2 regions of the Rothia sp. P6271 genome follow, and region 2 is predicted to be linked to the other one. Evidence: predicted binding sites of a transcription regulator. Region 2 holds the regulator's gene; the other holds the start of a gene.
What was found. The regulator HspR, encoded in region 2, represses chaperone genes until heat shock. The targets are predictions, from matches to a motif close to AAGTTGAGTCNNNNNGACTCAACTT.

Region 1 (4,195 bases), on a different contig from region 2:
AGAGATGAGCAAATCTTCGGTGACGGGGTCGATGTCTGCGACCTTTGCGATGGCTACGCGGTGGTCTTCAATGATGCGGGTGTATACCTCGTTGAGTGCGCGGAGGTGATCAAGCGCCTTAGCGCGGCCGAGGGGGTATTCTTCCCAGGTGCGCTGTTCGGTGAGGTCTCCGGCTAGTCCGTTAGGTGCTACTCCGAGAGTTGCCATGCGTTCTGCAATGTCATCTGCGTAGGTGCGTACGAGGGATACCTGTGGGTCAATCATTTCGTGAACACCGATGAAAGATGGTCCGACAACGTTCCAGTGAGCGTGCTTGAGTACGAGTTGGAGGTCGTTCATTGCGTGGAGGCGCATCTGGAGGAGTTCTCCGACCTGATGTCCTGAGTTCTCGGTGATTCCTGGTACGGTAAATGATGCAGTGTTTGCCATTGTTGTTGCCTTCCTGTGTATTTGTGATGTTCTGTGAAGTGTTGGGTAAATGTGGGATTTCCAACGCTTCGTTATTACGAATATATCAAGAATAGAAGGCCCTTGCAAGCTTTATTATGAATTACTCAAAATAAGGATGTCCTTAAGAGATAGGTTAGCATGGCTAACCTTAGTCGTCCCTTTGGTTTCAATAACATCTATCTCACCTGGGACAATAACAACTTTCATGCCTGCAGATAGTGCACTTTGAACACCTGAAGGAGAGTCTTCCACCGCCACGCAACGCTGAGGATTAACGCCGAGTTGCTTTGCGGCCTGCAGATAAGGCTCAGGGTGTGGCTTTGGGTTGGTAACTTGTTGATCACCAATAATTACTGAAAAAGTTTCGGGGGATAAGCTGGCAGTATGCTCTGCTACTTTAGTGATGGCATTGGTGACAATGCCGACGGGAATGTTCGCCTTGCGAAGTTCTTGAAGAACCTCTGGTATTCCAGGAATTAAAGAAATGGTATGAGTCTCTAAAATTGTTTCAGCCTGCTTCTGAAGCTCTGCTTTCATTTCTTGAAGCTCTAGAGGTACGCCGTTTTCTTGTAATCGAATCAAAGAAGCGTCAATAGATTTTCCTAAGCAATCGGCGGTATCTTGTGCCGTCCAAAAAGCGTGATGTTCTTGTGCTATTGCTTGCTTGGCTTGTTCCCAGATGGGTTCGGTGTCTACAAGTGTCCCATCGTGGTCAAAGAAAACAGCTTCGGGTGGTGTTAGATATTGTGTATCGCTCATACGTTTACTCTATCGGAGGTTGCCTTGAAGTGTGTTGCACCATGAGTTGTTCGTCTTTGAGGGCTGTGTGTTTTAAGATGGAATAGTGACTGCAACACCCTCCAATGAGAATACTTTGATAAGGCATCAGAGCGTTTTTGGGCGTCTCGTATATAGGCTGTCTGTGCCTGGTGCTTTCTTGAGCGCCTTATGGGTTAGTTTTGGGAGAATCCTTTTTGACGCACAAGGCGAACTGACGTGGATTTTTGCTATAAGTATCACCCCTAGTCTTTTGGTTATTCTGCTGTGCGGGTGTTATTGGGGTTATCGTGACGCTTGTAGGTATTCAAATGGGCGTTCCTTGCCTGTGTCTTTAGCTTATATGCATTGCCTTACGTGGTTTTGGGCTTTTACTTTTGGGGTGTTGTGTCCTGATCGGCGTGATGGGAAAACAATCTCTGCGCTCTCTCAAATATTTGGCGAACACTACGTTGGGCTGGCTGCTGGTTTTGGTAACACTGCTGGAATCCTGACTTTTGTGAGTGCCTTCGCAGTCTTTTTTCTTGCGCTGAATTATTGCCGGCATTCTGCGAAACTGAGTGCGGGTATTACCGAAGAAGATGAAGAGCGGATAGCTCGCGAGTCTAGCGACTATGAGTTTCTTGAATCATAGTCTTTTGTATCTGTAAATATTTTTAAAACGTTTTTTCTGGGAAGTATTGCATAAACTAAGTTGAGCGTTGTAGACTCAAGTTAGTTGAACCGGGTATCGTTAATGGACTGCTCGGACATCATAAAACAGCACACGACACAGAAAGGACACTATATGAACATGCAATTAACAAGCGCATCAGAAGAACTGCTCAACCAAGCAAATAGCTACGCTCAAACTCTCAAAAACCCATCAATAGAGCCAGAACATCTACTAAAAGCGATGCTAGATACTCGCCAGAGCCTCGCCGCAGCAACACTTAAAGTTGCAGGGGTAAACCTCGACGAACTATCTGAAAAAGTCTCCGCACAGATTAAAACTCTTCCTGCAACTTCTGGAGCAACAGTTGCAAAACCCCAAATAAGCCAAGACATTCTCCACGCACTAGAAAATGCCCAAACGCAAGCGCAAAAACTTGGAGATAGCTATATCTCTACAGAAATCATCTTGCTAGGAATCGCTCAGGGACAAAACGCCGCAGCCACACTCCTAAAAAATAACGGAGCTACAGCACAAACCATTGAAGGAATCATCCCCAACATACGAGGAGGTAAAAAAGTGGATACTCCAAACCCCGAAGGAACTTTTCAAGCCCTGGAAAAGTACGGAACAGACCTCACAGCCATAGCACGAAGCGGAAAACTCGACCCCGTCATCGGACGCGACAGCGAAATACGACGAGTCGTACAAGTACTCTCACGACGCACTAAAAATAACCCCGTACTCATCGGCGAACCTGGCGTCGGAAAAACCGCAGTCGTTGAAGGACTTGCACAACGCATGGTCTCAGGAGACGTCCCCGAATCTTTACGCGGAAAGACACTCATCTCCCTCGACCTAGGATCCATGGTCGCAGGAGCAAAATATCGTGGAGAATTTGAAGAACGACTCAAAGCAGTTCTTGACGAAATCAAAAACTCCCAAGGCCAAATCATCACTTTCATCGACGAAATACATACTGTCGTCGGCGCCGGAGCATCTGAAGGGTCCATGGACGCCGGAAACATGCTCAAACCTATGCTTGCTCGCGGAGAACTTCGACTCATCGGTGCAACCACCCTAGACGAGTACCGCCAGAACATCGAAAAAGACGCTGCCTTAGAACGCCGATTCCAGCAAGTATACGTAGGCGAACCCAGCGTCGAAGACACCATCGGTATCTTGCGTGGACTCAAAGAACGCTACGAAGCACACCACAAAGTAGCCATCGCAGACTCCGCACTCGTTGCCGCCGCAAACCTCTCGCAACGCTATATCCCATCACGCCAATTACCAGATAAGGCCATCGACCTCATCGACGAAGCCGCATCACGGTTACGTATGGAAATTGACTCAGCTCCAGAAGAGATTGACGCTTTACGCAGAGCCGTAGACCGTATGACCATGGAAGAACTTGCCCTCGCCAAAGAAAAAGACGAGGCCTCCAAAGAACGCCTCGAAGCGCTACGAGCTGATATGGCAGATAAGCAAGAAGAACTCCGCGAACTCAATATGCGCTGGGAAGCAGAGAAAGCCGGTCTGAACCGCGTCGGAGACATCAAAAATAGCATCGACGAGCTACGCTCCCGTGCCGAAGTCGCCCAACGTGAAGGAAACTTGGCCGAAGCATCACGCCTTCTTTACGGGGAAATTCCTGCCCTCGAAAAAGAACTAACTGATGCTCAACAAGCAGAAGACCGAGTCCGCGAAGAATCTATGATTTCAGAAGAAGTCACAGCAGAAGACATCGCCGAAGTCATCAGCGCATGGACAGGTATCCCCGCAGGGAAAATGCTCCAAGGCGAAAGCGAAAAACTACTCAACATGGAAAGCGAACTCGGCAAGCGCCTCATCGGACAACACCAAGCTGTTCAAGCTGTTGCTGACGCGGTACGCCGTTCACGTGCTGGTATTAGCGACCCTGACCGCCCCATCGGTTCATTCCTTTTCTTAGGCCCAACCGGTGTAGGTAAAACAGAGCTCGCCAAATCACTTGCACAATTCCAATTTGACGACGAACGCGCGCTGATTCGCATCGACATGTCTGAATACGCTGAAAAGCATGCCGTATCACGACTAGTCGGAGCTCCTCCCGGATACGTCGGATACGAAGAAGGCGGACAACTCACCGAAGCAGTACGCCGTCGCCCGTACTCTGTTGTACTCCTCGACGAGGTAGAGAAAGCCCATCCAGAAGTGTTTGACATCCTCCTTCAAGTTCTTGACGATGGACGTCTAACAGACGGACAAGGCCGCACCGTGGACTTCCGAAACGTTATCCTCATCTTGACCTCAAACTTGGGATCTCAATTCTTA
Region 2 (4,195 bases):
GAGGCGATTGTTCATCGTGCGCAGGAGGTTCCTGAGCATAACTTCCTCGCTGTTGAGGTGTATACCCCCGGTATTGCTGATTTACTACGCAAGATGGCAAGTGCTGGTGCGGAGAATATCCGTGTAGCGCAGGCTAATGCTCCAGAGCTTTTAGAGAACATGTTGGAGCCAGCTTCTGTCGATGAGTTGTGGGTGTTTTTCCCTGATCCTTGGCATAAGACTCGTCATCATAAGCGCCGTCTTATTAGTACAGAATTTGCCCATAAGGTTGCACGCGTGTTGAAATCTGGTGCAACTTGGCGTTTAGCAACTGACTGGGAAGAATACGCTATTGTAATGCGTGACGTGCTCGACGCTCATCCCGATTTTGTTAATGCGCATCGTGGCGAGGGTGCAACGGAGGAAGACCCGCAAGGCGGTTGGGCGCCGCGTTGGGAGGGTCGAGTGCTAACGAGTTTTGAACGTAAGGCTCGCGAAGCTGGCCGTGGAGCACATGATTTGACCTATATTCGTCGATAGATGAAAAAATGTTGGTAGGTTTAAACTACGTTTGTAGCAGGTGTTATGTCTCTGAGTAAGCGGCAGTGAACATAGCTACGTTATGGGGCGGGGCGGAATACAAAACTGTATTCCGCCCCGCCCCATGTGATAGGTGTTCGTCAAAGAAAGCACTTACACAATGCTTGTTAGACGGTTAGCGTCCGGTCTTCTCGTAAGAATCAATCGCACCGTCATGGCCTTCCATGAACTGGTCGATTTCTTCTTTCGTTGCTGTCAGGTGAGGATCATTCTTCAAATACCAGCGAGTCTCACGAACAATCAGACCTGAGAGGAGGAGCAAACCAATCAAGTTTGGAATAGCCATTAGACCATTAGCAATATCTGAGAATGTCCATACAGTCGTTAGTTCAACAGTGCATCCGATGAAAACTATGGCCGAGAAAAATACACGGTAAGGTAGCACACCAGAACGGCCTAAGATACGTTCGATACAACGTTCCCCGTAGTATGCCCACCCAAGAATTGTAGAGTACGCAAAAAGTACCAGACCGATGGTGACGATCCAACCACCAATCGGACCAATTTCTTGGCTAAATGCCCAGTTCGTCATCGTAGAAGCAGAAATTAGTTCGCCGTTCTCGCTCTGATGCCAAGCACCGGTAATAATCAAAACGAGACCGGTACATGTCACCACAATAATCGTGTCGATAAAGGTCTGTGTCATGGAGACCATGCCTTGACGTACAGGGTGAGTTGTCTGCGCAGCGGAAGCAGCAATAGCAGCAGAACCCATGCCGGATTCGTTCGAGAAAATGCCACGAGCTACACCGTACTGAATTGCGTAGATGAGTGCTGAACCTGCAAAACCGCCTACAGCAGAAGTGCCGGTAAATGCCTCTGAAAAGACTGTAGCGAATGCTTCAGGAATCTGCCCTAGGTGTGTTCCTAAAATGTATAGAGCGCCACCGACGTAGAAGATAATCATGACGGGAACGAAAGCGGAGGTAACTTTACCAATGGATTTGATGCCTCCGAGGAGTACGAAGAGCGTCAAGAGCGCCAAGATTGTGCCGGTAAAGCCAACAGGAACGTTAAAAGTGGTGTATAGGTTACCGGCGATTGAATTACCTTGGGTCATGTTACCGATGCCGAAAGAGGCAATTACCGCAGCGATTGCAAAGAATATTGCAAGAGATTTGCCGAGCGCTCCACCAATACCACGTTCAAGGTAGTATTGTGGTCCACCGTTGACTTCACCTTTTGAGTCGTGGGTGCGGAAACGTACACCAAGAAACGCCTCAGAGTATTTAGAGGCCATACCGAAAATAGCGGTGACCCACATCCAGAAGAGAGCACCTGGACCGCCAATAGAAATAGCTGTTGCTACGCCTACGATGTTACCGGTACCAACTGTTGCAGCAAGAGCAGTAGTTAGTGCCTGAAATTGAGAGATGTCTCCACCTTGTGCGTCAGCATCTTTACGGTCAACAAACGCTAGACGGTTCGCCACAATGAGTTTGGTCAGTTGGATGAATCCGAGGCGAATACTCAGATAAATACCTGTACCTAGAAGTAAAGGGATGAGGACGAAGGGCCCCCAAATAAAAGAGGAAATCGCCCCGAGGACGTCGTCGATGTTCATATGCGTTCCTTGTTGTTTTCGCCCGTTGCGAGCGGTTTCCTAGCAGATGTGTGGTGTTGCAGATAGTGTTGTTCCTTGTTGAGAGAAACCACAGCTACTGCTTGAAAGCACAGCTTACGTGACGGGCGACACTATATGCAACTATGTCCACCAAGTAAGACGACAAGCAGAGCATAGAAAAATCTGCCGTACCCATTCAACAGAACAAACCTGTTAAGAATAGATACGGCAGAACCTTTATCCATAAAATATGTAGTTATCGAGGCTGATAGAGCACCATAGCTCGAGAACGAGCGTGGGCAGACGGGCGTTTACCACGAGGAACCCTCACGATGTCGCCAGAAACGCCAGCAGCAAAGACGCGAGAGGACTCCCCTAATCGAGTCTTCGCTGTTGCAAGCTCTTGACGTAGAGACTCTATCTCGTAACGCAAGGTCTCTACTTCAGATTCAAGCCCCATAATACGGCGAATGCCTTCAAGAGAAACACCGTCTTGAGATAGCTGCTGAATCTCTTGCAGCTTCGCCACATCTCGTGCTGAGTATCGACGAGCACGTCCCGGCGCACGCTGAGGCTGAACTAAACCCAGACGGTCATATTGACGCAAGGTTTGAGGGTGCATCCCTGCAAGCTCAGCTGCCACTGAAATAACAAAAACCGGTTGATCTGCTGATAAACCCATACTTACTCAGCTGCTTTCCGTAGAAATTCGTCTCGTACAGTATCGTCATCTGCAGCAGCAAGGAACGTATCAAAAGCTTCTTGCGCCTGTTCAGAAAGATTCTGAGGAAGATGAATTTCTGGAATAACCATCAGATGACCTGCCCCGGTTTTAGAGGGGAATCCATAGCCTTTAGCACGAAGTTTTACACCGGAAGAAGAACCAGCAGCCAAACGGAGTTTAACAGTCTTACCAGAAGGGGTGGGGACGCTAAGAATAGTTCCTTGAACAGCTTCTTTAATGCTGATAGGAATATGGACAATCACATCATTGCCTTCACGCGTAAAGACGGGATGTTTACGAACCTTAACGACAACCGTCAAATCGCCAGCTCCACCAGGACCGGTGTGCCCCTTACCGCGCAACTTAATTTTTTGTCCATCTTTAATGCCAGCAGGAATACGAGCTTTAGCTTCAGAGCCATCTGGACGAATAACAGAAGCAGTCGTTCCTCGATAAGCATCAGCAAAAGAAATGGTGACACTTGTTTGAGCGTCTTGACCTTTAGGCGCAGGCTGAGAAAAACCACCGAAACCGCCGGCAGAAGCACCCCCAAAACCTCCACCTCCGAAAAGACCACCCAATAGATCTTCGAGATTAACGTTACTGGAGGTCGAAGTGCTACTGAAACCTCCGGGGAATCCAGAACCTCCGGGGAATCCTCCCCCACCAAAACCAGCGGCACCGTATGTGCGAATCTGGTCATATTCTTCACGCTGTTTCTTATCAGAAAGAACATCATACGCTTCAGATACTTCTTTAAATTTTTTCTCAGCTACAGTATCTCCAGGGTTCTGATCTGGATGATATTTACGTGCTAATTTTCGATATGCCTTTTTAATGTCAGCATCGCTCGCTTTCTCAGAGACGCCCAGCACCTTGTAGAAGTCTTGATGAAGCCAATTTTCGCTAGCCATGTTTTGACGCCTCCTTTCAAAAGCGTTCCTTAAGTTCTCTTAAAATCTATATAACAAGAGGCAGTTAATCCCTCTCTGTCAGAGGCACGTTCCTGCCATATCAGGTACGGTACAGAGGAGTAAATCCCCTAAGTATAGTGCAGGCGGACCCGCTGATTCGAGCCCGCCTACACTTTTATCTATTTACATTGCTGCCGCAACAGCAACCTGTGCAGTTCGCACAATTCGATCATTCACACGATACCCATGTCGCAACACCATTGCTACATGGTCTTCTGGAATGTCCTCAGAAGGCTGCTGCAGAACAGCTTCGTGAACCTTCGGGTCGAACTTATCGCCGACAGCACCATAACGTTCCATACCCTGCTTACCAAGAGTTTCCTCTAGCTTATTAGCGATGGCAGCAAACGGGCC

Region 1: the regulator HspR is predicted to act here: its motif matches at 1,919-1,943, upstream of clpB (ATP-dependent chaperone ClpB).

What each region holds. Positions count from the first base shown of each region.
Region 1 is NZ_JBLXXV010000001.1:375,097-379,291, reverse strand. It holds gene ACN08X_RS01725 (Dps family protein) at 1-429, opposite strand, end outside; gene ACN08X_RS01720 (HAD family hydrolase) at 544-1,209, opposite strand; gene ACN08X_RS01715 (hypothetical protein) at 1,556-1,861, shown strand; gene clpB (ATP-dependent chaperone ClpB) at 2,015-4,195, shown strand, end outside.
Region 2 is NZ_JBLXXV010000005.1:17,430-21,624, reverse strand. It holds gene trmB (tRNA (guanosine(46)-N7)-methyltransferase TrmB) at 1-519, shown strand, start outside; gene ACN08X_RS05140 (alanine/glycine:cation symporter family protein) at 695-2,143, opposite strand; gene ACN08X_RS05135 (heat shock protein transcriptional repressor HspR) at 2,400-2,825, opposite strand; gene ACN08X_RS05130 (DnaJ C-terminal domain-containing protein) at 2,828-3,781, opposite strand; gene ACN08X_RS05125 (nucleotide exchange factor GrpE) at 3,965-4,195, opposite strand, start outside.